DNA from 2 places in the Alicyclobacillus sp. TC genome. Region 1 is predicted to be linked to the other one. Evidence: a T-box and tRNA genes for the amino acid it is inferred to sense, from the RefSeq annotation. Region 1 holds a T-box; the other holds one or more tRNA genes.
What was found. The T-box of region 1 lies ahead of tyrS (tyrosine--tRNA ligase). A T-box ahead of a tRNA ligase gene usually reads a tRNA of that ligase, here a tRNA-Tyr.
Positions count from the first base shown of each region.

Region 2: it encodes a tRNA-Tyr, which carries the amino acid that the T-box ahead of tyrS (tyrosine--tRNA ligase) is inferred to sense. The anticodon was not compared.

Region 1 covers NZ_CP044434.1:927,780-943,988, reverse strand. Annotated here, with positions in the region: gene sigI (RNA polymerase sigma-I factor) at 1-146, opposite strand, end outside; gene ruvB (Holliday junction branch migration DNA helicase RuvB) at 193-1,224, opposite strand; gene ruvA (Holliday junction branch migration protein RuvA) at 1,296-1,898, opposite strand; gene ruvC (crossover junction endodeoxyribonuclease RuvC) at 1,895-2,419, opposite strand; gene FY534_RS04505 (hypothetical protein) at 2,536-2,913, opposite strand; gene FY534_RS04500 (YebC/PmpR family DNA-binding transcriptional regulator) at 2,992-3,717, opposite strand; gene FY534_RS04495 (NAD+ synthase) at 3,721-4,572, opposite strand; gene FY534_RS04490 (nitrilase-related carbon-nitrogen hydrolase) at 4,569-5,474, opposite strand; gene FY534_RS04485 (aminoglycoside phosphotransferase family protein) at 5,577-6,560, opposite strand; gene FY534_RS04480 (LysM peptidoglycan-binding domain-containing protein) at 6,662-7,237, opposite strand; gene FY534_RS04475 (methyl-accepting chemotaxis protein) at 7,339-9,138, opposite strand; gene FY534_RS04470 (sporulation protein YunB) at 9,212-9,958, opposite strand; gene tyrS (tyrosine--tRNA ligase) at 10,003-11,241, opposite strand; T-box leader at 11,314-11,544, opposite strand; gene FY534_RS04460 (transglycosylase domain-containing protein) at 11,653-13,911, shown strand; gene FY534_RS04455 (endonuclease MutS2) at 13,886-16,209, opposite strand, start outside.
Region 2 covers NZ_CP044434.1:1,661,739-1,677,947, reverse strand. Annotated here, with positions in the region: gene FY534_RS08325 (YheC/YheD family protein) at 1-297, shown strand, start outside; gene FY534_RS08320 (YheC/YheD family endospore coat-associated protein) at 325-1,470, shown strand; gene FY534_RS08315 (putative amidoligase domain-containing protein) at 1,470-2,942, shown strand; gene FY534_RS08310 (YheC/YheD family endospore coat-associated protein) at 2,962-4,251, shown strand; gene FY534_RS08305 (PhzF family phenazine biosynthesis protein) at 4,307-5,203, shown strand; gene miaB (tRNA (N6-isopentenyl adenosine(37)-C2)-methylthiotransferase MiaB) at 5,303-6,811, shown strand; gene FY534_RS08295 (YlbF/YmcA family competence regulator) at 6,808-7,260, shown strand; gene mutS (DNA mismatch repair protein MutS) at 7,441-10,062, shown strand; gene mutL (DNA mismatch repair endonuclease MutL) at 10,041-11,939, shown strand; gene FY534_RS08280 (class I SAM-dependent methyltransferase) at 11,932-12,756, shown strand; partial or broken gene miaA (tRNA (adenosine(37)-N6)-dimethylallyltransferase MiaA) at 12,713-13,719, shown strand; gene hfq (RNA chaperone Hfq) at 13,796-14,050, shown strand; tRNA gene FY534_RS08265 (tRNA-Thr) at 14,194-14,269, shown strand; tRNA gene FY534_RS08260 (tRNA-Tyr) at 14,275-14,358, shown strand; tRNA gene FY534_RS08255 (tRNA-Trp) at 14,427-14,502, shown strand; tRNA gene FY534_RS08250 (tRNA-His) at 14,508-14,583, shown strand; tRNA gene FY534_RS08245 (tRNA-Gln) at 14,589-14,663, shown strand; tRNA gene FY534_RS08240 (tRNA-Arg) at 14,671-14,747, shown strand; tRNA gene FY534_RS08235 (tRNA-Pro) at 14,749-14,825, shown strand; tRNA gene FY534_RS08230 (tRNA-Asn) at 14,958-15,032, shown strand; tRNA gene FY534_RS08225 (tRNA-Thr) at 15,040-15,115, shown strand; tRNA gene FY534_RS08220 (tRNA-Val) at 15,132-15,207, shown strand; tRNA gene FY534_RS08215 (tRNA-Ser) at 15,219-15,312, shown strand; gene FY534_RS08210 (AAA family ATPase) at 15,531-16,209, shown strand, end outside.

The DNA of each region.
Region 1 (16,209 bases):
TACGGAGTGTACTCATGAAGCATTCGCTCACGCGCCTCTGTATCTCCTGCCTTGGCAGCGTGGAGCAATGTGGTCAGGTCACGCGTATCGGCTGCTTTCCGACGCCGCGTTGGCAATAGGCCCACACGTTCCACCTCTCTGCTCATAAGATTCGCTCATGTCCAGACGTTTTCAGGGGTTGGCGTCTGTCAATTATAGCGGTAATTCTTCTATGGAACGTTCTGATGCACTGCTTGGCAATGGATATCCAAAGTGCTGATAAGCCAAAGGTGTTACTATGCGCCCCCGCGGTGTCCGCTGAATAAGTGCTTGCTGCAAAAGAAATGGTTCATAAACTTCTTCTATTGTTCCAGCTTCCTCTCCTATAGCAGCAGCAAGTGTATCCAGTCCTACGGGACCGCCGGAAAATTTTTCAATGATGGTTTTTAACAAGCGAACATCTGTCTGATCCAGACCAAGTCTGTCTACCTGCAACTGACTCAACGCTTGTCGAGCAATATCTTCGGTCACCACAGACGCCTTTTGTACTTGAGCGATATCCCGAACCCGTTTCAAAATACGATTGGCGATACGCGGCGTACCGCGTGAACGCCTGGCGATTTCTCTAGCTGCTTCATCGTCCACTACAAGGCGTAAAATTCGGCTGGTACGAGTGACAATCTGAGCTAAATCATCTATCGAATAATAATCAAGATGGAGTATCACTCCGAACCGATCACGTAAAGGTGAAGAAAGCAAACCTGCCCTGGTCGTTGCACCAACCAGCGTAAAAGGAGGTAAATCCAGTCGAACGCTGCGTGCACTCGGCCCTTTGCCAATCATAATATCCAGCGAAAAATCTTCCATAGCCGGATAAAGTACTTCTTCAACCGAACGTGAAAGACGGTGAATTTCGTCAATAAAAAGAACGTCACCTGTTTGTAAATTGGTCAAGAGAGCAGCCAAATCCGCTGGACGTTCTATAGCTGGGCCTGATGTAATGCGAATATTGACGCCAAGCTCATTCGCAATAATCATTGATAAAGAAGTCTTACCCAAACCTGGAGGGCCATACAGCAATACGTGATCGAGCGATTCTCCTCTATCTTTGGCAGCTTGAATGAAAATGCGCAAATTTTCTTTAACGCCATCCTGACCAATATAATCTTCCAAAAACCGCGGGCGAACACTGTCAAGCGCAGGGTCTTCTGGGGCCCATTCACTTGAAACCACTCGATGTTCCACACCTGTGTCCCCCTCTTCTTAAAACTGCTAGAGTCTTGCATAACTATATCGAAACGCTCAACTTCTTGATGTTAAGCACGAAAAGATTTTTGGAGTGCTGCTTTGAGCAATGTCTCTACAGAGGCGTCAGGCAATTCTGCCCTAGCACTGGCTAGGGCATCGAGACTCTCTCTCTCACTGTATCCCAAAGAAATGAGTGCCTCCACTACTTCTTTATCCATGGCAGGTAAAGAAATAGTTGTTGGAGTCGACACATTGGCTGACGGACTGATGGGAACGACCAATTTTCCCTTCAACTCCAGAATCAATCGAGAAGCTGTTTTTTTCCCAATCCCCGGTAAACGGCACAAGGTATCAACATCTTCCGACTCAATCCAACGGATGAATGTCTCTGCATCCGTACTGCCCACCATGGCCAAAGCGCTTTTGGGACCAACACCAGATATGGCCAATAGCTTCAGAAATAAACCGCGTTCCTCATCCTGTAAAAATCCATACAATTCCTGTGTATCTTCACGCAAATGTTGATAAGTATAAAGAAAAGCCGATTTATGCAGACTGAGCGCATGAAGAACACGTTCGGCCACAAAGACGCGATAACCTACTCCATTGACATCGAGATCGACCGCATTTTCATGAATAGCAAAAACATTGCCGCGCAAAAACACAATCATGGCGTTGTACCTCCAGAAAGCGCGCGACGAATCCGTTCTTCCTGCGCCACAAAGGGTGCCATATGAGCATGCGTTATAGCAACAGCAAGAGCATCTGCTGTATCGTCTGGTTTAGGGACGGTTGGGAGACTGAGTAAAGTTTTAACCATCGTCTGCACTTGGACTTTATCCGCGCGGCCATATCCAGTGACGGCAAGTTTCACTTGCATAGGCGTGTACTCTGCTAGTTGAACCTGATGCTCATAACCGGCCAAAATCGCTACACCTCTAGCTTGACCCACTGTAAATGCTGTAGTGGTATTGCGGTTAAAAAACAATTCTTCTACCGCCATGACCTGAGGTTGATATTGCTCCAATAACGTTTGCAAACCATGAAACAAAATGGATAAACGCTTTGCCAAAGGAGTATTGGCTGGTGTTTCCAAACAGCCAAAAACGACTGCGCGTAGCTGATTTCCATAAGAATCAAGGATGCCATACCCCATACGAGCAAGTCCAGGGTCTATCCCCATAACGCGCAAGGATGACAAAAGAAAAGCCTCCTTTATAAATCGCGAGACTGTGAACGAGACAGACTCGTGTCCATAAAAGAGGTTCGCCATAGTACACACGTTTTCCTACTTGACAAAAACAGTCATTAAACGGATTCTGACTCTGCTGTACCAGATGCCTGCAAATGACGCTCAAAAACTGGTACGCCAAAAAAGCCGCAAAGCAATGGATTAAACTTCCAATCGGAAGCATTGTTTGCAAAAGCACTGACACTTCCATCGCCCATCGAAGCCATTTGCAACGTCTGTTGACCGCGATCGTCCACTGTCCAATAAAGAGCCAAACGCTTAGCGCGTGTTGCTGAATGACCCGATTTTTCTTTCACTTGCTGAAAATCATTCTGAGATATATGAGTTGCAGCTTTACACTGCACTGTAGACATGACTTCTGTGGTGCAAAAAAGCAGCGCAAAGACAGCAGCGATAGATAAACGCCAATGCATGAAAATCACCTCATTTGCCATAAAAACTGTTCTCCAAGTCACTCTTATCATGCCAAGGAAGGCAGTTCTTATGCAAAACCGCCGATAAGACTCTGTATTTTATAGTTCAGCGTTAGTATAGACACTCTGCACATCATCGTGCGCTTCTAATGACTCCAATAAATCGAGCACTTCTTCTGTCAGACTTGGATCAACTTCCATGGGTGTTACCGCTTCGTAAGTATATTCTGCATCTTCTAAAGTCAAGCCCTGTTTTTCCAGATGATCTCGAACACTTGTAAAGTTTTCAGGTGAAGTGACAATTTCCCATTCATCTTCATCTTCACGTAAATCGTCTGCACCAGCATCCAAAGCCTGAAGCATCAGTTCGTCAACATTCAAAGAAAGCGTATCTTTTTTGAGCGTGATACGGCCAATCCGCCGGAACATCCAGGCAACACTTCCGCTTTCACCAAGATTGCCGCCTCGTTTTTTAAAGATATGACGAATATCCGCTGCTGTTCGATTGCGATTGTCTGTGACAATATCCAGTAAGATGGCTACTCCGCCTGGACCATATCCTTCGTAGAGTACTTCCTCATAATGTGCTCCTTGCAACGATCCGGTAGCTTTAGCAATTGTACGAGCAATGCTGTCTGCTGGCAAATTTTCTCGTTTCGCTCTTTCAATTGCCACTTTTAAACGAAAATTGGTATCCGGATTGCCGCCGCCTTCTTTAGCTGCATGATAAATATCCTTGGACAGTTTCGTAAACAACTGCCCCCGAATGGCATCTTGCCTGCCTTTGCGACGCTGTATGTTATGCCATTTAGAGTGGCCTGACATCTTTCAATTCCCCCAATCTCGCAAATATCGGAAGTCAATACCAACCGTACGCGGCGATATTTTGGCAATCACAGGTGGTTTGCGCTTGTACTGATTGCGCCTTACCCGTTGAATCACCCGCGAAACAAGAGCCTCCGAATAGCCGAGCGCCACGGTCTCGTCCAATGAATACCGTTCATCTACCAAGTAATAAAGTACTTCATCAGCGTCATCGTATGTAAATCCAAGTTCCTGTTCATCTGTCTGATTTTCCCACAAATCAGCGCTTGGCGCTTTCTCTAAAATCGACCGTGGCACACCAACAGCGTTGGATAGTTGACGCACCTGACACTTGTATAAATCACCAATGGGATTCAGCGCTGAAGCCATATCGCCAAATTGAGTGCCATAGCCAAGCAGCAACTCTGTCTTGTTACTTGTCCCAAGAACAAGTGCAGCTAAATGGGCTGAAAAGTCAAAGAGTGTACACATGCGCTCGCGCGCCATACGGTTGCCTTTCCTGAGCGGTGTCGCTGGACTGCCAAGCAGAGCATCAACCTGAGCAAAATAAGCGTCTACTGGCGCTGTAATAGGAACGACCGTATGCGGCATTTGTAAATCATGGACAACCGCAAACGCATCCGTCAAAGAGGCTGGGCTACTCGTCTCATAAGGCATTAAAACGGCATGCGTCCGATCACGACCAAGCGCGCGAACTGCAAGATAAGCAACCAACGCCGAATCGATGCCGCCAGAGAGACCAAAGACCACTCGTTGAAACCCTGACTTATCGACTTCATCTCGAATAAATCGTTCTAGCAGCGCCAGTGTTAAATCCTCATTCAGACGCAGTCGATTGGCAACTTCAGGTTTCATGTTCGCTCCCCCTCTGGCTGACTGTTTGGCGCCCAATCACACTGAGTTTCTTCTCGTTGACGCAAAATTCTCTCCAGCTCGCGCTGAACCAACAAGGGTCTTTCATCTCGTAAGATAGGCGTACTGAAGCGAGCTCGCCGTACCGATCGCAAATCGAGTTGAATTGAGAACATTCCCTCTTCCACCGTAGGAGCAGTAAACAGCCAATCACCCTCAGGACTGACTGCACCGCTGCCCCCAAAAAAGGAAATACCATCTTCCACACCTACTCGATTCACAAAAGCGATAGGACAGCCATACGTTTGTGCATATACTCGTAAAAGTTCACGCCAAAAACGTTGTGAGCCAAAATAATGAGCGTCTGTCACATCACGAGCTGGAGAAGAAGCTGTAACAATCATGAAATTTGCACCGCCTAAAGCCAACAAATATGGACTGGTGACATGCCAGGCATCCTCACAGAGAAGCATTCCAGCAGACCCAGCAGGCGTACCAGAAAATGTTTGAAAACGTGTTCCTGGCGCAAAATACCTTCGCTCATCAAACATCCCATAAGTGGGTAGGTATACTTTGCGGTGAACAGCTCGTACTTTTCCTTCAGATGCGTAAACAGCACTGACATGGAACAAATGGTGTGATGTTTCTTCAACAAAAGAAAAGACAATATCGATTTCGCGGCTAGCCTCTATTAAAGATTGTATTTGCGGATGAACGAGAGGTCTGGCAATGTCCAGTGTCATATCCTGCACTTGATAACCTGTCAATCCTAATTCAGGAAAAATAATTAACTGCGCCCCACGCGCCCGAGCTTCCCTAATCCACTCATGATGCTTGTCCAGATTCCATTCAAAGTCGCCCAGTCTTGGACTCAACTGGGCAAGAACCACTTGTAGGCGATCCACGATCGCAACTCTCCTATCTATTACTGTCCTATACAGACCTGCTTTCGTCTGCTTAATCCTAGGCTTAGTATACCTAGGCACCTGACGAATGCAAGCTGAGAACTACATGCGAATCGGATAAGGACTGTCACTGTATAGAAGTTGACGCCTTTTTGATTCACATTTGAGTGCGTAATGCACACGCGCCCAATCGTCAGCCGGATAGCCTCGTTTCGCCCATTCCACAAGAGACCGAGCCAGAATATCCGGCCAAGCCAAAATCCGCCAAAGAAGTCGTTCTCGCAAAGGCGACAAATGCGCAGCCTCCACATAAGCATCCATCATCTTCCGCCAATCGCCAGCTTGAAGATTCCCAAGAAATAAACTGTGGTTAGCTATTTGAGCCACGTCATAAAGCGGATCGTCCAAACCTGACTGGTCAAAATCAATCAACTGTACCTCCTGCGCTGGTCCAAAAAGAAGATTATGGGGAGCTAAATCGCGGTGGCAGAAGGATAGCTGGCGAAATTCTACAAGCTGACGATAAAACGGAGCCGGCTCTTCCAGCACCTGGGCAACCTGCTTCAGCACACCAACCGAGAAAGGTTCAAGTGGCGGACAGCGTTCGCAAGCATCCTTCCAGACACCGGAGAGTGCTCTTGCCTTGAGAAATATTCTCTGCTGCAATGGCGTATGGTGAGAAAGAACAGAGGCGTCCATGCGCTGGACTGGAATTTGATGAAGCTGGGCCAGCGCATGGATAGCCGCCATTCGTTCATTCGGCAAACCAAGATTCAAATGCCGTCCAGGTAACCAAGGTTGCAAATAGCCGAGAGATGGAATGGTGTGAAGTCTGGTTAAATATACATGATTCTGATTAGGCAAAGCTACAGCAAAACGTATACCTTTTTCCTGCAAAAGTTGAGAGACTTTCGACAACGCTGCTAAACGTTTCTCACTGTCTTTCTCCTCTGCAAATTTCCAGACATAGTTCTGCCCATCTGCGGTAATCAAACCTGTCACAGTTCGTCTTTCTATACTGGCAATAACATTGAGCCTGTAATAGGATGCGATTTCACGAATAGCACCCTCTGCTAGCAGAGCCATGTGTAGTCAACCCTTGTCATAGGTAATGGTATCTGACCATCCCTCATCATCTAATCCACCCACAGGAGTCTTGCCGGATGCAGGCAAATCATTGTTGAAGGCTACTGTTTCTGATTGCCCCGCGTATCTGTCAAAATATCAGACCAAGAAGACAAATCATAACTGCTTTCAGCAGCCGCTGGACTGCCTATATCTTTGCGCAATCCTCCTGTATGTGTGTGGGGGCCTTCCCAGTCGTTTATATTTTCTTCCGATCCGGTTGGCATCACCGTTTTATCTTTCATCATGTTCTTGGGAGGTGCAGCACTGGGAATGTAGACCACACGTCCGGGATCCAGTGTATCGCTTGGGCTCATTCCGTTTAAATGACAAAGTTCTAAAACTGAAACGTTGTAGAGTTCAGAAAGCGATTCTACGTTTTCACCTTCTTGCACCACATGCGGCCAAACAAACCCAAAATAACTGGGCACTTTCACGGTTGCTTTACTGGTTTTACTTTTTTTCTGCCCACCGGCAGATGATTTACCAAGTTCCGGGATACTGAGTGTCATGCCAGGAATAAGTTTGGCTGGAGATGTTATTTCTGGATTGGCTGCTAGGATGAGTGGAATTCGTACGCCAGTTTTCTTGGCGATACTGTAAAGACTGTCTCCTGGGCGCACAACATATTTTTTCACTACCGATTCCCTCCTCTGCGCGAAAGTCAGACTTTCCGCGCACGGTCTGCGGCAGTATATGCAGGCGCCCAGTCGAATGTCAGAGAAGAATGAAAGGAAATTTAGACTTTGAAAGTACCCACTAAGGATTGCAGTTCCTGGGCTAAATGAGATAATTCGTGTGAGGCTGCGGATATTTCTTCAACCGTTGCCAAACTTTCTTCTGTACTAGCGGCGTTAGCTTGTGAACCGGCAGCCACTTGTTCCATATAAGCATTTAAAGTTTGAATGACACTCAGACAACTTTGTACAACTGCACGGGTTTTTTCTACACTTTCTGCGATACTGTCTGTTGTGGGAACCACTTGTTTCACAGCCTGCAAAATACCATTCAGTACAGATTTGGTTTGCACGCTTGCTGCCTTACCGGCCTCAACAGAAACTACACCTTCTTGCATCACTTCGGTAACCCGTTCAGTGAGTTCGGCGTTTTGCCGAACAATCTCGTCGATTTCCAAGGTCGCAGAGCGACTTTGTTCCGCTAATGCGCGCACTTCTTGAGCAACAACCGCAAAGCCGCGTCCTGCTTCACCAGCACGTGCAGCCTCAATCGCAGCATTGAGCGCAAGAAGGTTTGTCTGATCAGCCAAGTCACGGATGGTATCCAGAATACGGTTAATCTCTTTTGATGATGAAGCCAAGCGAGAAACTTCCTCATTGGTTTTAGCAGCAATTTCAGCGACAGTTTGCATGGTACTTTCTGCTTGTACGACAGCTGCCTCTCCCTGTTCCGTCGCTTTCACCACTTCATCCACAGCTTGAAGCACGTGCTGTACACGGCTAGCAGTAGCGTTCCCCTGTTCCTCCACGCGTGCCATTCCTTCTTTCATGTCACTCAAGGAGAGAACGGCCTTTTCACTTAAAAGTGCAAATTCGCCAGCCGTTTCAGCAATTTCATTGACAGCATGGGCTGTCTCATCCGTGGAAGCTGTCAAATCTTGTGCATTGGACGCCAACGTATTGGCTGTCTGCACAACTTTGCGCACTAAATCAGCAACCGAGGCTAACACCCGATTGGTGGCTTCAGCTAATTTTTCAATCTCATCACGGCTGTGCACCCCTTCAATACGTCGGCGCAAATCCCCATCTGCACTGGCAATTTGATCGAGAATTCGCGTAACTCGTCTAATATTGCGGGGAGTTTGAAACGTTGCAGGAATTCCAAAAATAAGGCCAATGAGAATAGTGAATAAAATAAGGACTCCCAATACTACAAAAGTAACATTGACAGTTTGTTTGAGGTGTAAAGCAGAACGATTGGCGGAAGTTTGCACCGTATTTAAAAATTCATTGATGGAGTCAGAAGCATTGGCTAATCTTTGTGTGCCTTTGCCCTCTGCAACCAACTGCAATGCTTGTTTCCCTTCATCGTCCATCATATACGTTACCAATTCATTCGCTTCGGTAGAATAATTGACAAATTGAGCTTTGGCATTCTCAAGTTCTGCAAGGCTCTTTGGATTATCGGCCAGCAAGTTTTCGAGTACATGGTAAGTGTTTATAAAATCGCCCGATTTATCGTAAAAGCCATTGTTCAATAGATTTTGGTTATTCGTCATAAGATAGCTGTGCATGGTTGAATCCATAGATAGCAGATCTTCCTGTAGTCGGTGCCCGTCCTGCAAGATTTCTACATCTTTTGTGGCTACCGTCTGTATTTGACTGCGCATGTTTAACAATTGCACCGTACTGACCACGCCAATCACGATAATACTCAGTAAAATGATGCCAAATGTTCCACCAATTTTAATTTGAATGGATAAAAAAGGAACTTTTTTCCTGTACCAATCTCGTACTTTGTGTAGTGGTGACGAACTGCGATTGGGCAGCTCTGAATTTTGTAATTGTGGTTCCAAACTCAACTGAACTTCGCCCCCATCTCCTATACCCTAGTCAAAATGACAGAGATGAATTCGACTTCCAGCATGAGTTTTCCTATCGGGGAGCGGAAAATTTTGTCGAACTTTGTCCGTTTGAATGGCTATAATTGTTCCACCCGCCAGCAGCGTAAGCCCCAGGAACCGGACCTGACATAACAATGACAGCCAGAGGTGCGTCGGACTGTACACTAAGAGGCAAAGAGACAAATGGAGCGATCACGTTGACATCTGCTACTAAACGCAATTTTAAAACATGGACGGCTTGGTTAAGTCCTGTATTACTTGAATCGATATACAAAGTGGAATGAACATTTCCAAGTAAAATAAGGTGTACAGGTACGCTCATGCGAGCCAAAGAGAAAAGCGGTCCACCAATGGCTTGGCCAATCGGTACAGAGATTGTAGTGTGATTAACCTGATTGATTAGCTGTTTAGCTCTTTGAGTAGCATCTGCTTGAATTTCTGTGAGAGCGTGCAGATGGAACCGAGCAACTGTTAAATTACTCTGTCCCGGCGCTGGAGAGAGACTGACAAGTTCATCAGCATCTGAAATTTTGAGCAGTTCAGTATCGAGTGCCTGTGTCAACGCCTCTGAAGCAACATGACGCGCCTCTGTAGCAGCCAGGCTAACCATGACGGGTTGAAGACGTCGTTCTGCAGAAAACATCATAGATACTAGTGCAGCAGTAAATAAAAGGATAACCATCGGTAATCTGAGCCGCAAAAAAAATTTTGCGCCTGCCTGCACTTCCACGGAGGAAGAGCGGGCAGAGCGGCGCGCGTGAAATTTTCGACGCAGCATGGATGCGCACCCCCCATGCTTCTTGTATGCATCGAAAAATAAAACTAGGACAGGCGAATGCGCACAAATTGCCGCTTGCCCACTTGCAAAATATCCCCATCAGAAAAATTCAACTCAGCGTCTACATTGTCAATTTTTTCTCCATTCCAACGAACCGCACCGCCCTCAATCAGCCGGCGAGCCTCTCCATTGCTCTTGGCAAGCCCTAATTCTGTCAGAGCTTTCACCACCCAGATCAGAGATTCAGACACGGATACGTCTGGAATATCGGATGGCAGTTCTCGCTTTTGAAACACCTGTTGCCAATGTTCAATCGCTTTTTGTACTGCGTCGTCACCGTGAAAACGTCTTACTAGTTCAGCAGCCACTTGCATTTTGGCATCACGGGGATGAAGAGTGCCATTTTTTAAACTTTGGAGCCAGTTCTCATATTCCGTTTGATTTGGAGTGAGAAGCAGAAGGTAATACTTTGGCAACAATTCATCTGGAATCGACATTAATTTGCCGAACATGGTGTGTAAATCTTCATTAACACCTACATAATTGCCGAGACTTTTGGACATTTTGTGCACGCCGTCCAACCCTTCGAGAAGCGGCATCATCAAAACAACTTGCATGTCCTGTTGAAACTCTTTCTGCAAGGTGCGCCCCATGAGAAGGTTGAATTTTTGGTCCGTACCGCCAAATTCAATATCGGTTTGTAATGCAACTGAGTCATAAGCCTGCATGAGCGGGTAAAAAAACTCATGAATGTGAATAGGTCTATTTTCTACATAACGTTTATGAAAATCGTCCCGTTCCAACATGCGTGCCACCGTCACGTAGGAAGCCAAGCGAACCACATCCGCAAATGTCAGCGCTGAAAGCCAGCTTGAATTGTAGACAATCTCTGTCCGTTTCGGATCGAGAATTTTAAAAACCTGAGTGACATAAGTTTTGGCGTTTTCTTGAACTTGTTCTCTGCTCAGTTGTGTGCGTGTTTCCGACTTTCCTGTAGGGTCGCCCACTTGGCCAGTAAAGTCACCAATCACCAAATGAACTTGATGGCCGAATTCCTGCATTTGCCGTATTTTTTGCAAAACAACGGCATGACCAAGATGAATATCAGGAGCTGTAGGATCCATTCCCAATTTCAAACGCAAAGGACGGTTCTCCATCAGACATTTGCGCAACTTGTCTTTCAATTCTGTTTCGGGAACGATTTCCGCCGTACCTTGAGCAATCATGGCAAACTGTCTTTCCACTTCTTTTTCAATTTCAACCGGCACATGCGCAGCCGTCATATCGAGATCGACCTCCATCAAATAAAATGGGAAGTTATACCTCCCAGGAATCATAAAAAACACCTCATCCTACTACAGGACGAGGTGTTATTCCCCGCGGTACCACCTGAATTGCTGAAGAATCCATTCAAAACACTTCAGCCACTCCAGGCGATAACGGACCCATCCGTGTCTTTGCAAAAGTGCAAACACAACCTCAGCAGTTGTAAGTTCAGCCTGGAAGCAGGTTCGGCTCGCAGCAACCGCCGACTCTCTGGACCTTTTTATTCTTCCTGCCTACTGATTCTGCGTCAACAGCATGAAACAATGATTTTGATTCAATCTATAACAGAAGCCAATCTGCTGTCAATGGCTCTCATAACTGTCCATAGTTTGATGCATGATGTATAGAAAGAGAGGAGACCTGCGGTCATGACAAAGAGATACAAGCATCGCCAAAAACGCCGTTCCAAAGTGGTTCGCTGGCAAAAAGGAATGCGCTTTGTCAGTTCAATTGTAGCAGGTGTCTGTGTCAGTACCGCTCTCTTTCTGATTGGCGCAGCTGGCGGTTACAGCTATGTAGCAGCCCACCATTTGCCAACGCTTGATGTCAATCGCCTGGCATCACAGCCACACATTACAGAAGTATACGACAGAAACGGAAAATGGCTTGGCAATTTTGCCCGCAGCGAAGATTTTGAAAGCATTCATTCTCTTCAAGAAGTGTCGCCCTTACTGGTGCAAGCGTATGTAGACGCTGAAGATAAAACTTTTTTTAAAAATCCAGGGATTGCACCGCTTTCACTATTGCGCGCCTGTTATCAAGACGTCGTATGGCATCATATTGTCAGCGGAGCAAGTACGATTACCCAACAAACCATTAAACTAGTCTATTTTCCAGAGCAACAACGCACACTAGAGCGCAAATTAGAAGAAGCGGTTCTGGCCATAGAAGCCAATCATTTTCTTAGCAAACAAGAAATTTTAATTGATTACTTAAACCATGTGTATTTCGGCAAGTATGATGGTAAACAAATTTATGGTGTCAAGGCAGCTGCACACATTATGTTAGGTAAATCCTTGCAAAACTTGACACCTGCAGAAGCAGCCTTTTTGGCAACAATCCCGAACAATCCAAGCGAGTTTCATCCAATTCAACATCCGCACGCCACTTTGACTCGCTGTCATTGGATTCTAGGGGAAATGTACCGTTGCGGCACACTTTCCAAAGCAGAATATCAACAGGCGCTGAATGAGCCGATTTTAAAAGAATTGAAGCACCCCAACATGCCTCTGTTTGGCAATCACCCTTACTTAATGCTCGATGACATTCAGCCACTTGTCGCTCAGTTATTGGTCGATCACGGTTTATATGCCAATAGAGAATCCGCCATCAACGCACTGCCATTCTCTGGATTACGAATTTATACTACGGTGGATGCACATCTGCAAAATCGTTTAGAAGACATTCTTGCAAATAACCCGAGTTTATCCAATTGTAATTTGCCAAATCCTGTACATCCACAACAATACGATTTACTGGAAGCCGGTATGACGCTGATTGACAACCATTCTGGAGGCATCCTGGCTATGAGTGGAGGACGCGACTACCGTGACGATCAAATTGACCATGCAAACTTGGCCCGTCAACCGGGATCGGCCATCAAGCCAATTCTTGATTATGCGCCAGCTATCGATTGTGGTCAGCTTACAGCAGCCAGCATTCTTTCTGACCGACCTACGATCTTTTCCAAAAAACCTTTATTTGCTCCAAAAGATGATGATGGAAAATTTCGTGGCGACGTCTCTGTTCGCGAAGCGCTGATTCATTCGTTCAATGTACCTGCCGTCGAAACATTGCAAAAAATCTCTCCACAATTAGGTTTTGCCTATCTTGAGCGTCTAGGTCTACCTATTGGCGCGCAGACTTTGACTGGTGGCTCCAGCTTGGTGGAAAAGGATGTGCAACTAGCCAGCGCCATTGGCGGTATGACACATGGTCTTTCTGTCACACAACTGACGGACGCCTACACCGCGCTCGCCAATCAAGGGATTTGGCGGCAAGCTTATCTCATAGAAAAAATCACGGATGCCAATGGACATCTGCTATATCAAGCGAAACCTGTATCACGTCGAGTTTTCCGTCCCTCCACAGCGTTTATTGTCACTTCTATGCTTGAAGATGTAGTGAAGCGGGGAACTGGATGGCATATTCATCAAACTTACCCACATATTAATATAGCCGGAAAAACAGGCACCACAGACAATGAGGAAAATGGCTGGTTTATTGGTTATACGCCTGATTACACATTGGGAGTGTGGACTGGCTACAATCACAACCAATCCATTCCCATGCGAGTTTATCAGACGAAAATGAAACTTTGGGAAGCAATGATGAAACCTCTTTTGAACGCACAAGCAAATTTTCCAGTACCAGAAACTGTGACCAGCGCCTTAATATGCAAAGATACTGGAGAATTAGCCAATCTACAATGCCTTATGACTCATCGAGCAGTCAAGGAGTATTTTGAGCGTGGCAGCGTGCCAGACAAAATTTGTTCTCGCATACATTCGCCTATACAGACTCAATCCAAGCAAATTCCGTCGAATTTGCCAGTTCCTTTACCTGATGATTTATGGCCTGAAGCATCACAACCACCGGACCTCATACCTGGACTGACACAACCGTAACCCCATCGCCGCCTTCGCCAAGGCTTCCGGAAGCAAACGACTTAACAGCTTTATGGTGCTTTAAATGTTGGCGAATGGCGGTACGCAAAGCACCTGTACCTTTACCGTGAATAATTACAATACGACCTAGACCTTGTAGCATTGCTGCATCTAGGTGACGATCGATACGTAACAAGGCATCTTCGACTGTTTCGCCGCGTACATCGATTTCCATACGTATGCTCTCGCCGCCTTTCACACGAACGCCTTGAACGGTTGGCTTACTTGCGCCTTCAATAGGCTCCAAATCTCTTACATCAATTTTGCTTCGCAATGGCCCCATTTGGACAGTCGCATATTGGCCAGATAGCTCAATCACTTCCGCTTTTTGTCCAAGCGAAAGCACGCGCACGGCTTGTCCGACAGCAATAGCTTTTTTGTTGCCACTCTTGGCTCTCTGAATGTTTTTTCGTGTTGGCAGTGCCTCTTCTAAAGATTTACGCAACTCGACAAACTCGTGATCTTTCCAGTCCTTTCGTTCCCTGCGTAATTCTTGAATAACGCGTTCCGCAGTTTGGCGAGCGTTTACCAGTACACGTTCCGCTTCCTGAAGAAGCTCTTCTTCTTTTCTGGAAGATGCTTCTTCCCATTCGACCAAAGCGCGTTGGTACTGTTCTTCCAAAGACTGCGCTTTGTTTCGCGCTTCTTCAGCTGCCGCCAAGGCCTCCAAATGTTGTTTGCGAGCTTTTTCCATTTCACCAATCAACCGATCCATTTCTTCCTGTTCATTGGAAATATAGCGGGACGCTCGTTCTATAATTTTTTCCGGTAAACCGAGACGTCGAGCAATCGCAAAAGCGTTGGATCGACCAGGTACACCAATTAACAATCGATACGTTGGCTGTAAACTTTGCACGTCAAATTCCATGCTAGCATTGATGGCGGCCGGTTCTCGAAAAGCAAACGCTTTAAGCTCTGCATGGTGAGTGGTAGCTACAACGCGCGCTCCACATTCGGCTAATGTTTCTAAAATAGCGACGGCAAGCGCTGCCCCTTCTCCCGGGTCAGTCCCTGCCCCCAGTTCGTCCAGCAGCACTAAATCCTGCTCATGAACCTGTTGAAGCATGTGAATTATATTTTTTAAATGTGAGGAGAAGGTGGAAAGACTTTGTTCAATACTTTGCTCATCACCAATATCCGCAAAAATAGTTCGGCAAAAAGCGATTTCACTATTTTCATTCGCGTGAATAAAACAGCCCGCCATAGCCATAAGCGTTAGCAAACCCATAGTTTTGAGAGTGACCGTTTTGCCCCCAGTGTTGGGACCGGTAATCATAAGCATGCGATATTCGCGGCCTAATTCCAGATCAATTGGGACCGCTTGTTTCTCATCAAGAAGTGGGTGACGGGCACTACGCAATAACCAGTATCCATCCGAATTCAATTTCGGTTTGCTGCAATGATGCTTCAATGCATAGCGAGCTTTGGCAAACCAGGCGTCTAAGTTACTGAGAAGCTGACAGTTTTCTCGCAATTCGTCCGCTACTTCAGCTACCAAAGCGCTCAGTTGTTGTAAAATTTTTTCAATTTCCCGTTCTTCACGAACCAGCAATTCCCGTACTTTTTCTCCCTGCTCGAGTACAGCTTGCGGTTCAACATATACGGTCGATCCGCTAGCAGACGTATCTCTCACAATTCCAGGTATCTGGTGTTTGGCATCCACCCGAACTGGCAAACAGAGAGATTGTCCGCGTAGAGCAATCACTGGCTCTTGCAAGTGACGCGCTTCTTTGCGCAACAAATCTTCTAATATTTTGCGGGCTCTAGCTTCTGCCGTGCGCCTTTCAATGCGTAACTGACGCAGTTCTGGACTAGCGTGATCGGAAATCGTGGCATCATCCAAGATAATCCTGGCAATTTCCACTTCCAATCTCCGTGCGTCAAACAGCGCTTCACTCAATTCACGGACGTGAGGAAAGATATTGGATGTTCCCAAACCTTCTGCTGTCTCGTATTGCCCAACTGCATTTCTGATATATTGCTTGAGATTCGCTGTACCTTCAATACAACGACGAATCGCCAATAGTTGTTCAATATTGAGCACGCTTCCTAACTGTGCTCTTTTCAAGGCATCTCGAATATCACTGATACCCCCAAAAGCAGGTTGACCGAAACGCTGTATGCACACAAACGCCTCATCTACAGCTTCGAGTTCCTGCTCTGCTTCTGTACACAGGGTATAAGGAGAAAGTTCTTCCAATCGATTTTGTCCTAAAGCAGAAGCGGCAAATTTCGCTATTTGCGCTCTAACTTTGAAAA
Region 2 (16,209 bases), 730 kb from region 1:
TTTACAAAATCAGAGCGAGTGTTGGAAGAAATAGATAAAGCTGCGTTATTGGTTTTTGAAATGTTTCAGAAACAATCAGGTCCCTTTGCGGAACTGGGTGTTGATTTTGCGCTTTCGAATCATGGAAAACTGTATGTTTTGGAAGTCAATCCGACGCCTGGGCGGAGAATGTTACGCGCACTCGATAAACATACGCGGCAATTATCACTAGTCAAGCTGATTGAATATGTTAAAGAGGTGAATGACGAAACGGGTGGCCTCCATCAGTCCGCCTCTACTCAAACCAATTCCAAATAGCAACATGATGACGTGGAGGAGTACCAAATGAATCAACAGTCATCTGTGTCTATAGGGATTCTCTGTAATCCCTTGTGGCAATCGCAACAGAAAACATTGCGAGATAACTCCGAAATGGCCAATTGGAAAAAGATTCTGGAGACGGCTTCGTCGCTTGGTGTTAAGGCGTATATTTTTGGATTGAATGATTTGCAGTTTGAAAAGAACATGCTTCGTGCCTACAGTTGGGATGGAATTCGTTTTACGGAAGAACAAATTCCTATGCCTCATGTGATTTACGATCAATTAGCATCTCGAAAATTGGAGCGGAGTCAGCGGTTGCGCGATCGCCGCAAACGTCTGTCTGAGATGTATGGGTTACGAATTTTTAACGATGGCTTTTTTGATAAATGGCAAGTTTATGAATGGCTTTCTGAGAATCAAGCAATACGTTCAGCGCTTCCTGCAACAATTCTTCATCGTCAACGAGATCGGACAAAGCAATTTATGGAACGCCACGGGTCTGTCTATATCAAACCCATTCACGGCAGTCTGGGGATTGGTATTATACGGCTCTTACAAACAGCAGATGGTACAGTGCAATACCAATGGAAATCAGGAAGAAAAAAAGTGGTTCAGGGACAAATGGCTTCTTTTGACAAATGGCTCGAACAATTTGGCAAACGTTTGCGGCAACGGCCTTATATCTGCCAAGAGTCCATTCGTTTGGCTACATATGAAGGTAGGCCATTCGATATTCGCATCCTGATGCAGAGGGATGGCAGTGGGCAATGGAAGCGAACCAAAGCGTTTGCCCGTGTTGCTCGTATCGGTGATTTTACTTCCAACCTAAGCAGTGGTGGCTTGGCTCTCCCTTTGTCGCAAGTTCTTTCGCAGATATGGAAGGAACATCGGCAGTATAACCAGGTCCGTCAGCGTATCAACGATTTGGCGCGCAAAGTGGTTCAGCAGCTGCAGGAAGAGTGCGAACATACTCTGGGGGAATTGGGTGTAGATGTAGGGGTGACTCCAAGTGGCCAGGTTTATGTTATAGAAGTCAATTCCAAACCGCACAAAACACCCACTACGCAAGCAGGGAGACAAGATTTAGTGGATTTATCGTTTCGCCGTCCCATTGAATTTGCTGTTTATCTGGCGCAAACACACCTGGGCTCGAAAGCGGGGGAGTCTTGATGCTCTATATCTTTGCTAAACCAACGCAGGGCATTCGCCGATTGCTCGAACGAACACGCGCGCAGCTTTATGGCAAAGAGACGGTTCTTCGTGCCGATGATATAGTGTTGCGCTTTGGACAGAGTAAATTGGCCGATCCGACTGAAGGGCTGATTCTCAATCGGCAAAGTGCGTTGCAGCTATCTCGCAGCAAATCACAGATGGCTAAATTTTTGCGTCAGGTTGGTGTGCGTTTTGTTTTACCATCGCAAAACCAGCCTTCTGCTAACCGCTTTGTACGCCAATTTCGCATTCCGGTTTTTAATCATCAGCCTCTTGCTTGTTTTCGTACGGATGGTAAAGAACCATGGACAAACGGCAGGATTCAAGGTATGCCGCAGCACGAAGAAGAAGTTGCACTGGATAGTGATCGCCTCATTACGCGTGCAGGATGGTTGGCTGTTCGCGCCGTCCATGCTCTGGGGCTTGATGCGGCCTATGTATCACTGGGTTTGGGTCCCAAGGGTGTTCTGCACGTCATTGATGTGACGAGCAATCCACAACTGGAAGGTCGTCTTCTCGAGATTTACTCAGAGGCTATCCAAACATACATGGAACAACAGATAACACTCAGTCGATTCAATTACAATCAGTTGAAATTAGGCACCGATGTCGAGTTAATGTTAGAAAACGCTGAAGGCAAAATGGTGCTTGCCAGTCGCTATTTTACGCGAAAGGGACGGGTTGGCTGTGATGATCGGAGTGTACAACAAGACGGCCGCCGCTTACCGCTTTTGGAATTAAGGCCTGATCCCGATCAAAGTCCTATGGGACTGTATGTCAATTTACGGACCACCATGTTAGAAGCGGCGCGTCGCATCAATCGTCAGGATGTCGCATGGAGAGGAGGTAGTATGCCTTTTGCAGGATATTCGACGGGAGGTCATATCCATTTTTCAGGTTTCCCCTTTTCCTCAAGGTTAGTTCGCGCTCTCGATGCTTATTTAGGATTGCCGTTGATGGCGGTGGAAAATCCTACACGCGCTTTAGGCCGTCGACCCCGTTATGGATTTCTTGGCGATGTGCGCCATAAATCTTATGGCGGTTTTGAATATCGTACGCCCGCTTCTTTTATTGTCGATCCAAAAGTGACTTTGGCTGCTTTTGCGCTGGCTCACTTAATTGCCGTTCATTACATCGAACTTCCGGAAATTTGGTTGTACGATCCGCAAGTACAGTCGCATTTCTATAGCCATGAAATCAATGAACTTCATCCATATTTAGAGCAATGTATGGTCGCTATTCGGCGTTTACCAGCCTATCGACGCTATGAAGAACAAATTGAACCTTTATTTCACATGATTGAACAACAGGAAATCTGGGATGAAACGGTTGATGTTAGAGATGTGTGGGAAATTCCTAAACGTTTTGCCAACACAAGTTCTGTTCCTGCGGTTAAACGTAGGAGGCGTAAACGTGTCCAATCATCTTAAATAGAAGGGAGGGGTTAGGATGGCAAGAGTGCTTTCTGGTGAATATGTGTGGCATCGATTGGGTAGTACGGTTGAAATGGAGATTCAAATTCCTCGATTGCCCAAAATGTATCATGGGAAAATAGTCAAAGTGGGAGACAGACGTATCCCTTTGCGCCCTGTCCAATCACTTACAAATGTGGTCTACCGAGCTCCTGTTTTGCTTGCGGAAAATCGTTCTGAATGGCGAACCAGTCCAATATATGCCATTCTTGCAGGGAATGGAGCAGATGGTTTTGCAGGCATTCGCACAGATTTTCGTGATTTGATCCGAGCTGCAAGAGCGCGCAAAGAATTGATGTACGTGCTTCCTGTTGGCGATGTACCCCTACAGGAAGGGGGCTCTTGGCATGGTTATGTTCGACTCGGGTATATGAAATGGGTTAGACTGCCCATGCCAGCTCCACTGGCCATATACAATCGTATTCCAACTCGTCGTCATGAACAGGAGCTATCTGCGCTTGCAGCTCGCAGGGCGATTGAACAACGTGCGATACCGATGTTTAATCCCCGCTACTTTAATAAGAGAGAGATTCATGCCATTCTTCAAAAGGCAGGTCTAGCTCATCTATTGCCACATACGGCATTGCATTTGACGAAAAGTGACTTTACCAGCATGTTGCAGGAATATGGCTCTTTATATGTAAAGCCATCAGGCGGCAGTGTTGGTCATGGAATTATACGTGTCGATCGACAAAACACAGGTTGGCTTGTGACGGTCCTTAAGAATAATCGAAGCGAATCTGCGACAGCACGGCATCTTGAAGACGCTTGGCGGCTTGTGCAGAGAATGAGGTTACCTGTTTCTTATATCATCCAGGAGTCTATTCCACGGATTGATTGGCAGGGCCGCCCATGTGATTTTCGAATTCTGTTGCAAAAAAGATTGGGTTTATGGCATGTTGTTGGAAAAGGTGTACGAGTCAGCGGCCAGGGAGCTATTACGACTCATGTGCCGAATGGCGGTTCCATCGCTTCAGCTCGTGATGTCTTGCGTGCCCATTTTGGTTCCCATTGGAAAGAGATTGAAGAACGAATGGATAAAAGTGTTGAACGTACCGCTAAAGCGATAGATAGTTTTTTCGATCACGCTTGTGGGGAAATGTCCATGGATGTCGGAGTGACATCATCGGGATCGAGCTGGATATTTGAAGCGAATGCTAAACCGATGAAGTTTGACGAACCGGATATTCGCACTCGTTCTTTGGAAGGCGTGTTAGAATATTTACGAGAACTGTCTAAGGTGGATGAAATGTCTGATAGAAAATGAATGTCTGACAGACATACATGGGCATATACAACGTTTAACGAGCGGGGGATATCATTTGGAAATTTGGCTTGTGGATGCGTTCACTCGCCAGCCTTTTTCCGGTAATCCGGCTGGTGTAGTTCCTTTGGCTAATGGTCTGACAGAAGAAGATATGCAAAAGATTGCTCGAGAAATCAACGCCTCCGAGACGGTTTTTATCACGACTGCGTCAAATTCACAAGCAGATTTGCGTCTGCGATATTTTACGCCCACGCAGGAAGTCGATTTGTGTGGTCATGCAACGATTGGCAGCATGGTGGCTCTTGCAGAGCAAGGGAGATTGTCTGAGGATATCCTGCGCGAAGGAAGATGTAAAATTGAGACGCAAGTAGGTGTGTTGTCAGTCTCTTTATACAATGAAGACGGTCGATATCGTGCGGAAATGGCACAGTTGTCACCGCAGATAAAAGCTGTGGATGACAGTTTGCGCGATGAACTAGCTCAGGCTTTGGGTCTGTCAGTGGACAAGCTTTCTACGGAATGGCCGCTTGCTATGTGTTCCACTGGACTATGGGATTTATTTGTACCAGTGAGCAATTTGGGTGATATGGCACATATGCAGCCCAATTTGCATCAAATTGCTCAAATATGCCGTGCGTTAAGAGTGGCTTCGCTGCACGTTTATTGCAGCAAGACCATTGAGGACAAGCACCATTTTCACTGTCGAGACTTCTCACCTGCTGTAGGGGTTCCTGAAGATCCCGCTACTGGCACTGCATCTGGGGCTCTACTTGGATTGCTGGTCAGTGAGGGACGAGCAGATATAGGCAAAACGTATTGGTTGGAACAAGGATACGAAATCGGTCGTCCTAGTCAAATTGCCACTCAATCTTTTTATGAAGGAAGCGTCTTGCAAATTTGCGTGTCAGGCTATGCAAATATTACTATACAGGGAAATCTCTCATTGGTTTGAATCCCGTATGTGTTCTCAGTGAGTTGTGGTATGATTACGCCGTATAGCGCAATCCAAAAGACAAGAGTTTGGCAATAAAAGAGGCAAGGGGGGATTGAATTGGAAAATCTAATTCACCAGTTGCGCGAAGGGCGATTAAAGAAACACGCCATGGAAGAGGGGCGCGGTCTCGTTTTTGGGACGCATCGCAGTCCTGCTGCAGAACGCGCACCTTTTGATATAGCAAAATTAACCGAGCAATATCAAGTGGGTCAAAAGGTTTCTGGACAACCCTATCGATACTTGATTCGTACGTACGGTTGTCAGATGAATGAACATGATACAGAAGTCATGGCTGGAATGCTTCAGACCATGGGTTATGAACCAGCTTCAGATGTTGAATCGGCAGACTTTATCTTATTCAACACATGCGCTGTACGTGAGAATGCAGAAGACAAAGTTTTTGGCGAGATTGGCCGTTTGCGCCCACTTAAACAGCGCAATCCTGAGTTGGTTTTGGGTTTGTGCGGCTGCATGGCACAAGAAAAGGGAGTTCAAAAACTCGTTCAAGACAAATTTCCTTGGGTCGATCTCGTTTTTGGAACGCACAATCTTCATCGTTTACCACAATTGTTAACTGAGGCTAGACAATCGCAGGAAACTGTATTGGAAGTTTGGGACTATGCTCCGCAAACTATGGAAAACTTACCTAAAGTGCGCGCGCAGGGAACTCGTGCTTGGGTGAATATTCAATATGGATGTAATAAGTTTTGTACGTATTGTATTGTTCCATATACTCGAGGAGCTGAACGGAGCCGTTTGCCAGAGGATATTCTGGATGAGATTCGCAATTTAATTGCCGATGGGTACAGAGATATTACATTACTGGGTCAAAACGTAAACGACTATGGTGTTGATTTGGGGAATATGACGTTTGCCCAGCTATTGCGACAAGTCAATAGCTTGGAGGGGATTGACCGCATTCGCTTTACAACATCGAATCCGTGGAATTTTACTCAAGAATTAATCGATGCCATTGCAGAATCTGAGCATGTGGTTGAGCATATTCATTTGCCTGTACAGTCTGGTAACAATCGCATTCTTAAACGCATGAACCGTTCGCATACGAGAGAAGCTTACTTGCACTTGGTACAGCGCATTCGCGATAAGATTCCTGGTGTGTCTTTGACCACGGATATCATTGTGGGATTTCCGGGTGAGACGGAAGAAGAATTTCAAGATACATTGAAGCTGGTTGAGGAAGTGCGATTTGATAACGCTTTTACGTTTATTTATTCAGCACGTGAAAATACTCCGGCAGCCACCTTTGAAGATACGGTGACACTGGCGGAGAAAAAAGCGCGCTTGAAGCGATTGAACGATATGCAATACAGCATTAGTCGTGAAAAACAAGAGCAATATGTAGGACAAGAACTGGATGTGTTGGTCGAAGGACCAAGCAAGACCAATCCAGATGTATTAGCAGGGAGAACGCGCAAAAACCAGCTCGTTCTGTTTGCTGGCACGTCTGCATTAGTCGGGCAACATGTCAAGGTGCGTGTTACTGAGCCACAAACCTGGTTGCTAAAAGGAGAAATTGTCAGCCATAGGGGAGAGGAAAGCGCATGAATGTTAATCTTCTTGAATCTCCACCCACTCCACTCTGGCAATCAAAAGCGGATGCTATTGTGCGGCTCATTTTTACGTCGGATGTAGCAGAACGTTTTTGGGAAGCACGAGAAAAAATGTCACGTCATGAGCGCGCGCAGGAATTATTTGAGGAATTGAAGAAACAGACCAACCAATTATTGGTGCTCGAAAGCCACTATGGTGAGGTACATGAACGCACTTCCATCGCGCGCACAAGAATGCAAGAAATCGAAGCAGAACTGGCGGGAATACCTGTTGCTTATCAATATCGTGAAGCCCATGATGAACTAAACAATCTTCTTCAGGAAGTGATGACTCGTCTTTTGCAGCGTCTTGGAGCAGTTTTGCCAGTTGAACCAGGTCCTCGCCAAGGATGCGGACAAGGTCCGGATGGACAGGGATGTTCATGTGGCGGACATCACGGATGAACGCCGAATTGACATGTCATTTCTCGGATTGTGAAGTTGAGCCTCCAATGATGCCAGTAACCGTCTTCCTTGGGCAGACGGTTTTTTGTCGTAAGAACATATTCGATTTGTTTGTGTTGAAAGCTACCATCTCTATATGAAGATCCCATACAGGGGTAGGTGAATCTAAAATTGACACCAATGATGAAGCAGTATTTGGAAATTAAGCAACAAGTTTCAGATGCGCTGTTGATGTTTCGCTTAGGCGATTTTTATGAATTGTTTTTTGAAGATGCCAAGACAGCCAGTCGAGTTTTAGATATTACTTTAACTGGGAGAGATGGCGGAGAGCAAGAACGTATCCCGATGTGTGGTGTTCCCTATCATGCGGTCGATCAGTATTTAGCCAAATTGGTACAGGAAGGGTATAAAGTAGCCATTTGCGAGCAAATGGAAGATCCTAAATCTGTAAAGGGTATTGTCAAACGTGAAATTGTGCGCGTGATTACACCAGGCACTGCCATACTAGATGATGATGGCGAACAGCGCTTGCTTGCCGTTTGTATCCATGCCACTGACGCGATAGAACAAGAAGCATCTCTCTATGCGGTTGCGTTGATGGACATGCTTGCCGGCGATTTATGGATGGGAGAGACGGGTGACGAGGATGAGGTGTTCAACTGGCTGAGTTTGCACCGGCCTGTCGAACTTTTATTGGCTGAATCCTCCACAAGTTCTCCTTTTTGGGAAGAGAAATTAGAAAAACTTGGCCCCCTGCCAGTGACGTTTCTTTCTCTTCGCAAACAATCGGTTCAAGATTGGCGTCATTCACTGAGTCAGATGTCTGCTTTTGAAACGTTTCCTGCTCAACTTGAGTCTCTGACGGTTGGATGGGCAGCACTCTCGCTTTTGCTGCAATACGTACAAGAAACTCAGCGGCAAACTACCTTGCATATAAAGCAACCTATTCTGCTTGGACAGGAAGAAATTTTAAAAATGAATCCTGCAGCTGTCACACATTTGGAGTTGTTTCAGACAGAACGCACGAAAGAAAAGAAAGGTTCGCTCTATCATCATTTGAACCGTACGCAAACAGCGATGGGTGCGCGTCTTTTGCGTCGCTGGATGGAACGTCCGCTGGCCAGACGTGAACCGATCCTAGAACGTCAGGAAGCGATTTCTATCTTCTTGTCAGATGTGATTGCTCGCAGTGCCCTGCAGCAAACTTTGTCAAATGTCTCTGATATGGAGCGATTGCTTGGCAGGATTATGTTTCAAAAAGCGACTCCGCGCGATGTGCTTAAGCTTGGCCTAGCTTTGCAGAAGGTTCCTGCTATACGAGAAATTGCCAATCTTCCCGTGCAGAGATTACAACAACTGCTCCATCAGTTACCTGATGTGACTCATCTCTCTTCGTTGATTGTTCATCAAATGGTTGAAACTCCTCCCGTTCAATTGGATGCTGGTCCAATTTTTCGTGAAGGAGTAGATGCCAAGCTGGACGAGTATCGCGATCTATCACGTAACGGCAAGCAATGGTTGGCTCAATTTGAGCAGAGAGAGCGGGAAAGAACAGGTATTCGGACGTTGAAGGTAGGCTATAATCGAGTATTTGGATATTTTATCGAGGTTTCGAAGACACAGGTGAATCAAATACCTCCAGAATATGAACGTCGGCAAACACTTGCCGCTGCCGAGCGATACACAGTGGCAGAACTTAAAGAACGCGAAAGTGCCATCCTTCAAGCGGCTGAGGAGGCTGCTCATCGAGAAGCGGAGTTGTTTGCCGATCTTTGTAGGCAATTGGTTGAAAAGAGACACGAGTTACAATTGGTTTCTGAAGTGTTGGCTGAACTTGACGTCTATGCATCTTTGGCTGAAGTTGCAGCTTTATACGGCTATACGTGCCCAGAATGGACACAGGAAGCCTGTTTAGAAATCGTCGCTGGCAGGCATCCAGTCATTGAAGCGATTCCGGATTTACGCTTTATACCCAATGATACAAGATTAAGTTCAGATCATAATTTTATGCTAATTACAGGTCCAAATATGGGCGGTAAAAGTACGTATATGCGTCAGGTGGCTTTACTGGTATTGCTTGCTCATATGGGCTCGTATGTTCCAGCGCAATCGATGCGACTCAGTCAGTTTGACGAAATTTTCACACGAATTGGTGCTGCTGATGATATCCACAGCGGACAGAGCACTTTCATGGTTGAAATGATGGAGTTGGCACATATTCTTCGTCATGCCACAGGGCGCAGTCTGGTTATTTTAGACGAGATCGGACGAGGTACATCGACCCAGGATGGCTTGGCTTTGGCGGCTTCTGTTATGGATTTTCTGCAGGCAACGAATAAACCGCTAACTTTGTTTGCAACGCATTATCATGAGTTGACGCAACATGCACATCAACTGCCTGGCGTGCAGAATGCTTCTGTGGCGGTAGCGGAATCGGGGCATCATATCGAGTTTTTGCACACATTGGTTATGACTGCTGCCGATCGCAGTTATGGCATCCACGTGGCTCGATTAGCGGGTATACCAGATTGGGTGCTCTCCAAAGCGCAGTCTTATCTCTCTAGTTTTGCTAGCGAGGCGACACTTCACTTGGCAGCTTCTGAAGAAAATGTTCCTTTCGGTGTGAAAACTAAAGCTGAAATGCATAGTGAGCCGCAAAATTCGTACTATGCTGCTGAAATTTTGCGTGCTTTGGCTGAATTGGATGTTTTGCAGATTACGCCGTTGCAGGCATTGCAGAAATTGGAAGAGTGGTCTGCTCGTGCAAAGGAGGTGATGTCATGGGTGTCATCCAAGTCATGAGCGACGCTCTGGCCAATCAAATTGCTGCGGGAGAGGTGGTAGAACGGCCAGCTTCTTGTGTAAAAGAATTAATTGAGAACTCCCTTGATGCCAAAGCTAAGCGTATCAAAATAGAGGTCGAAGAAGGCGGTATACGACGCTTGAGCGTCGAAGACGATGGCGTGGGCATGGACGAACAGGATGCAGTGCTGGCGTTTTCGCGACATGCTACCAGTAAAATTATTCATGCTCGGGATTTGACGCGTATTCAAACGCTCGGATTTCGTGGGGAAGCGTTAGCTGCTATTGCTGCAGTGTCTAAAGTCAGTTTGACGACGCGTCAATCCGATCAAACACATGGCATTTTTCTGCGCATTGAAGGGACTTCCATTACCGATGGACCCAAACCAGTAGGAGCGCCGCCAGGCACTCGTATTGTCGTGGAAGATTTGTTTTACAACACGCCTGTCCGACTCAAATATCTGCGCAGTGTTCAAACTGAATTTTCACGCATTGTTGATGTTGTGCAAAGAGCGGCACTTTCTCGACCAGATGTTGCCTTTTTGTTAAGTCACGAGGGACGAGTTGTCTTTCAAAGTAGCGGTCGCGGTGGTCAACGGTCGGTACTCGCTGCACTTTTAGGGCCTGTGGAAGCTACACAATTGTTAGAAGCCAGTCAAAGTTCAGTTACTTGTCAAGTTACCGCCTGGCTCGGTTTGCCTCAGCAAGCAAGAAGTAATCGCAATCACGCGTATCTTTTTCTTAATCATCGCCCAATCCGTAATTTGTCTTTACATCAAGCTGTCGCAGCAGGCTACGGAACACGTTTGATGGTGGGAAAACATCCTATTTACGCTCTTTTTGTCGACATGGATCCTATCTTGGCTGATGTGAATATCCATCCCCACAAAAGTGAAGTGCGCTTAAGCGAAGAACGAGACGTCAGTCAACTGATTACACGTATGGTGGAGAACGCGCTTTCGGACAAGCATTTGGTACCCAAGTGGCCTGTAACTAGTTGTGTTCAAGAAAAAATTTCATCCTATCAGGTACCCTTTTTTGAGCAGAACGAAAAAAACCAAACCACGTTCTCTGAAGCCAAATTATCGGTCAGTGAGCAGTCTGTGGGTCTCCGTGCAGAATCTATGGACATGTCGACAAACTCTAAAAAAAATACACTCTCTCATCCGCTTTCGCAAGCGTACGAATTTTCAGTCCAACCAGAAGCAGTACTGGCATCAGAATCTGTGTTGCCAAGTGAAGTCAAAGACGAAGAAGTACAGGATTCTTCTTTGCGAGAGAGAGTTAAAAATTGGCAATTGCGTCCTATTGGTCAAGCTTTAGGGATGTATGTAATTGCCGAAGATGGAGAAAGTTTGTACATCATCGATCAGCATGCGGCTCACGAACGCATACTTTACGAAAAATTTTTGAAACAAATGCAATTGTCTGCAGACACAATGCCCTTGCTGACTCCTCTTACTTTTACACTGTCAGCTTCGGCTCACGGTATTTGGATGCAGCATCAAGAAGTGTTCGCCTTACTCGGTCTCGATATCGAACCATTTGGTGGTTTGGATGTATGTGTTCGAGGGGTACCGCTCGTCTGGGAGGGGCTTGATGTTCTGCAGCTAACGCAACGGATTTTTGATGATTTGGTAGAGATAGCCAAACAGGCTCCGTCAGGCGCCTTTGTTGAAGAGTTGCGTCTGAAAATCGTTCAAAAAGCTTGCAAAGCCGCGATTAAAGCCAACCATCGGTTATCTGACGAAGAGATATTGGCTTTATGTGAGGAATTGGTAGAATTGGACGATCCTTTTCATTGTCCGCATGGCAGACCTGTTTTATTAGAGTTAAATAGTTACGATTTGGAGAAAGGATTTCGCCGCATTGTCTGAGTTGGAGATTGATGGTTATAAAAAATGGGTGTGTGTCACACCCGTCCGGCAGGAGGAAAACTGCCATGCTATTCAGTACGCGCAGCGATTGGCTAAGTTTTTTGACGCAAAATGGGTAACGCGTGATTCACGAAGCATAGCCAAAATCTTTTCGGATACTGGGGCAGAAGTGATTGTTGTAGCCGCGGATTGGCCCGTTTTTTATCATCGTGATCAAACTGAAAATGGCCTGCAATATCACCCCGGAATGTCGACCCTTAGATTGCAAACACTTCTTCAAGGAGGTACCGACAGGCTTTTGCAGGCTGCACAAATTCGCCCGTCAGATTGGGTTTTAGATGCAACTTGTGGCTTAGCATCCGATGCTGTCGTTTTATCCTATGCAGTTGGTCGTCAGGGAAAAGTCACAGCTCTTGAGAAAAGTCCTGTCATTTATCGAATGCTTCAGCACGCACAGACAGAGGGTCTAGAGCATTTGCCGCAACAAATTTCAACTTGGCTTTCGAGGATTGATTTACTGCATCAAGACGCACTGCAATTTTTGCGCCAGAGTAGTCATCAGCAATATGATGTAATTTATATCGATCCTATGTTCCAGGAACCCATCATGAACTCTCCTGGCATCGCTGCATTGCGCCCATTTGCGTATAAGGAGCCACTTGACGAGATACTCTTTGCTGAAGCTTGCCGGGTGACCAGGCAGCGTGTGGTGATCAAGGCACGTGCTCATGATTCCATTTGGAGGCGATTGCCCATTCAACCGGATAAGTTAAGTGGACGTGTACGTTACGGCATCTGGGAGAGAGAGGGGACGTAAATTGGCCTTTGTCTGTCTAGCAGGTCCTACAGCAGTTGGAAAGAGTTCTGTGGCAATTGAACTTGCCAAGCAGTTGGAAGCGGAGATTTTGTCAGCCGATTCGATGCAAATTTATCGACAAATGGATATTGGTACGGGTAAAGTTACTCCTGAAGAAATGCAGGGAGTCGTTCATTACGGCATCGACTTGGTTGATCCGGACGAATCGTTTAGCGTGGCAGATTTTGTAAACTACGCAAAAAAAACGATAGCCAACATTGCGCAGCGTAGACATTTACCACTTGTTGTTGGGGAACAACCCTCTATTTGCGAGGATTGCTGGATGGACTCTCTTTTCAGACCGTGCCATCCAGTCCTTCCTTGCGTCAGAATTGGGAAGATTACGCTGCCAATCATGGCCGTGAGGCTCTTTATCAGGAATTGTATAAGGTCGATCCGCTCACAGCAGCTCGTCTGCATATCAATGATGTGCGGAGAGTTGTGCGTGCGTTGGAGGTCTATCAATTGACAGGACGGCCCATGTCTCAGTCTTATCAATGGCAGCCGCATCGTGATCGATCAGATGTATTGCTGCTCGTACTTAATGGCGCGCGTGATTGGCTGTACGCTCGAATTGATAAGCGTGTGGACGAGATGATGGCGAGTGGCTGGCTCGATGAAGTGAGGCGTTTGCTGGCGGCAGGTGTGTCGGAAGACGCACAGTCAATGCAAGCGATTGGCTATCGAGAATTGGTACGTACACTGCGTGCTGAAATTTCTTTAGAAGAAGCTGTTGTACTCATTAAGCGAAACACCCGTCGTTTGGCAAAAAGGCAGATCAGTTTTTTGCGTCAAGATCCGCGAGCGATATGGATAGAAATGGATGATTATGCGCAAGATAAAGTTGTAGTACAAGCGCGGAAGAAGATTGAGCAGTTTTTAGCAGGAATTACTCTCCCTCAGAGAGAATATGCTGACGAGTAAACTTTTGCATGCGTGTAGTCGGATACAGTCAAGCGACGCCGCTACACCTGAACGAAATGAACAGGGAGTGAACGGCGTGAGCAAACAGCCGGTAAATATTCAGGATACTTTTTTGAATCAAGTTAGAAAAGAGAAAATACCAGTCATCGTATATTTGGTCAATGGGTTTCAAATTCGTGGAAATGTTAAGGCGTTCGATAATTTTACCATTGTTGTGGAAGCTGACGGGAAACAGCAAATGATATACAAACATGCTGTCTCCACGTTTATTCCGCTTCGTGCCGTGAATCTGATGAACGCGGAAGAGAGTTCTGCAAGCGACGAAAATTAACGCGTTAGAGTAGGCAACCCTGTGTCAAATAATAAGCAATTTTTTGAACATTTTTCATGCGCAATTGAATGCAAAAAAACATGAAAATGTAGTTGACACAGGGTTGGGAACTGTGATAAGTTATGACTTGTCGCTGATGAGGCGCCAGCGTAGCTCAGTAGGTAGAGCAACTGACTTGTAATCAGTAGGTCGCAGGTTCGATTCCTGTCGCTGGCTCCAGTAGCGGAGGGGTACCAAAGTGGCCAAATGGGGCGGACTGTAAATCCGTTGCGGAAGCTTCGAAGGTTCGAATCCTTCCCCCTCCACCAGGCAAGGCAATCAGCAGGCAGAGGATGGACGAGTAAGCAGGAGGCGAACTCTCGAAACCTCGGTCAATAGGGGCGTAGTTCAGCTGGTAGAACGGCGGTCTCCAAAACCGCATGTCGTGGGTTCGAATCCTGCCGCCCCTGCCAAAGTGGTGAGCGTGGCGAAGTGGTTAACGCACCGGATTGTGGTTCCGGCATTCGTGGGTTCGATTCCCATCGCTCACCCCAAATAATGGGGGATAGCCAAGCGGTAAGGCAACGGACTTTGACTCCGTCATGCGAAGGTTCGATCCCTTCTCCCCCAGCCAGGATGTTGTGCCCGTAGCTCAGCTGGATAGAGTGCTTGACTACGAATCAAGAGGTCGGGAGTTCGAATCTCTCCGGGCACGCCATCGGAGCATAGCGCAGCTTGGTAGCGCGCCTGCCTTGGGAGCAGGAGGTCGTGGGTTCGAATCCCGCTGCTCCGACCACCTGATTCTCAGGTTGACATCAAAATTGCCTTGTGGTAGAATGGTGATTCATGGGGTATAGCTCAGCTGGGAGAGCACCTGCCTTGCAAGCAGGGGGTCGTCGGTTCGAATCCGTCTACCTCCACCACATTTTCCTCGATAGCTCAGCGGTAGAGCATCCGGCTGTTAACCGGAGGGTCGTAGGTTCGAATCCTACTCGGGGAGCCATTCATTCGCTCCCATAGCTCAGTCGGCAGAGCGCATCCATGGTAAGGATGAGGTCACCAGTTCGAATCTGGTTGGGAGCTCCAGAAACTAAACATGTATGGGCGTTTAGCTCAGCTGGGAGAGCATCTGCCTTACAAGCAGAGGGTCGGCGGTTCGAACCCGTCAACGCCCACCAAAGTTTTTTATGGAGTGATGGCCGAGTAGGTCGAAGGCGCTCGCCTGCTAAGCGAGTATACGGTTATAAGCCGTATCGACGGTTCGAATCCGTCTCACTCCGCCAGAATCGAGTTCGAGCAAACAGACTAAGAGTTAACTCTTATCCAGAGGATGACAGAGCTGACACTTAGTCTGTTTTATTTTGTCTCAAAACTTTCTCCATCCACCTTCCTCTTTCTTTGTTTTGTTTCTTCAGTTCGTCTTCTAGGCATTCACCCAAATCGCGAATGAAGCATAGGCTACCTCAGTACCAGCGCTGAAGATGATTTGAGGTGACAACGGGTGCCCTCCAAAAACAGATGGAATCAAGTACGCCCTACGCAGTACAGAGTCATTGATGAATTTGAACAAAGTAATATGGCAGTTGGCGAAGCGCTATCTAGATTATCGGGTAAATACAGAACTGATGAAGCAAACAGTACTATGCATATGACCAGGGAACGCTTGCTGCAGATTATTTCTAGAATGGATAGTCTTGTTGGTCTGGATGGAGTTAAGGAGATGGTCCGACAAATCTTTGCCCATGTTTATATTCAGGAACAACGTCGGCTGGCTCGGCTTAAAACCGATCCGTTGGTCTTGCATATGGTCTTCTCAGGCAACCCGGGGACAGGAAAAACCACAGTTGCAAGATTAATTGCTGAAATGTTTCGAGACTGCGGATTGCTTGAGAAGGGTCATTTGGTCGAGGTAGAGCGTGCCGATTTAGTTGGCGAGTATATAGGCCACACAGCGCAAAAAACGAGGGAGAGTATACAGCGGGCGCTTGGTGGAGTGCTCTTTATTGATGAAGCGTATTCTTTAGCACGTGGTGGAAACAAAGATTTTGGCCGGGAAGCGATTGATTGTTTAGTCAAGGGAATAGAAGATTATCGCAATCAATTTGTAGCGATTATTGCTGGTTATGAGAATGAGATGAAATATTTTTTGAGTACAAATCCTGGCTTACCCAGTCGTTTTC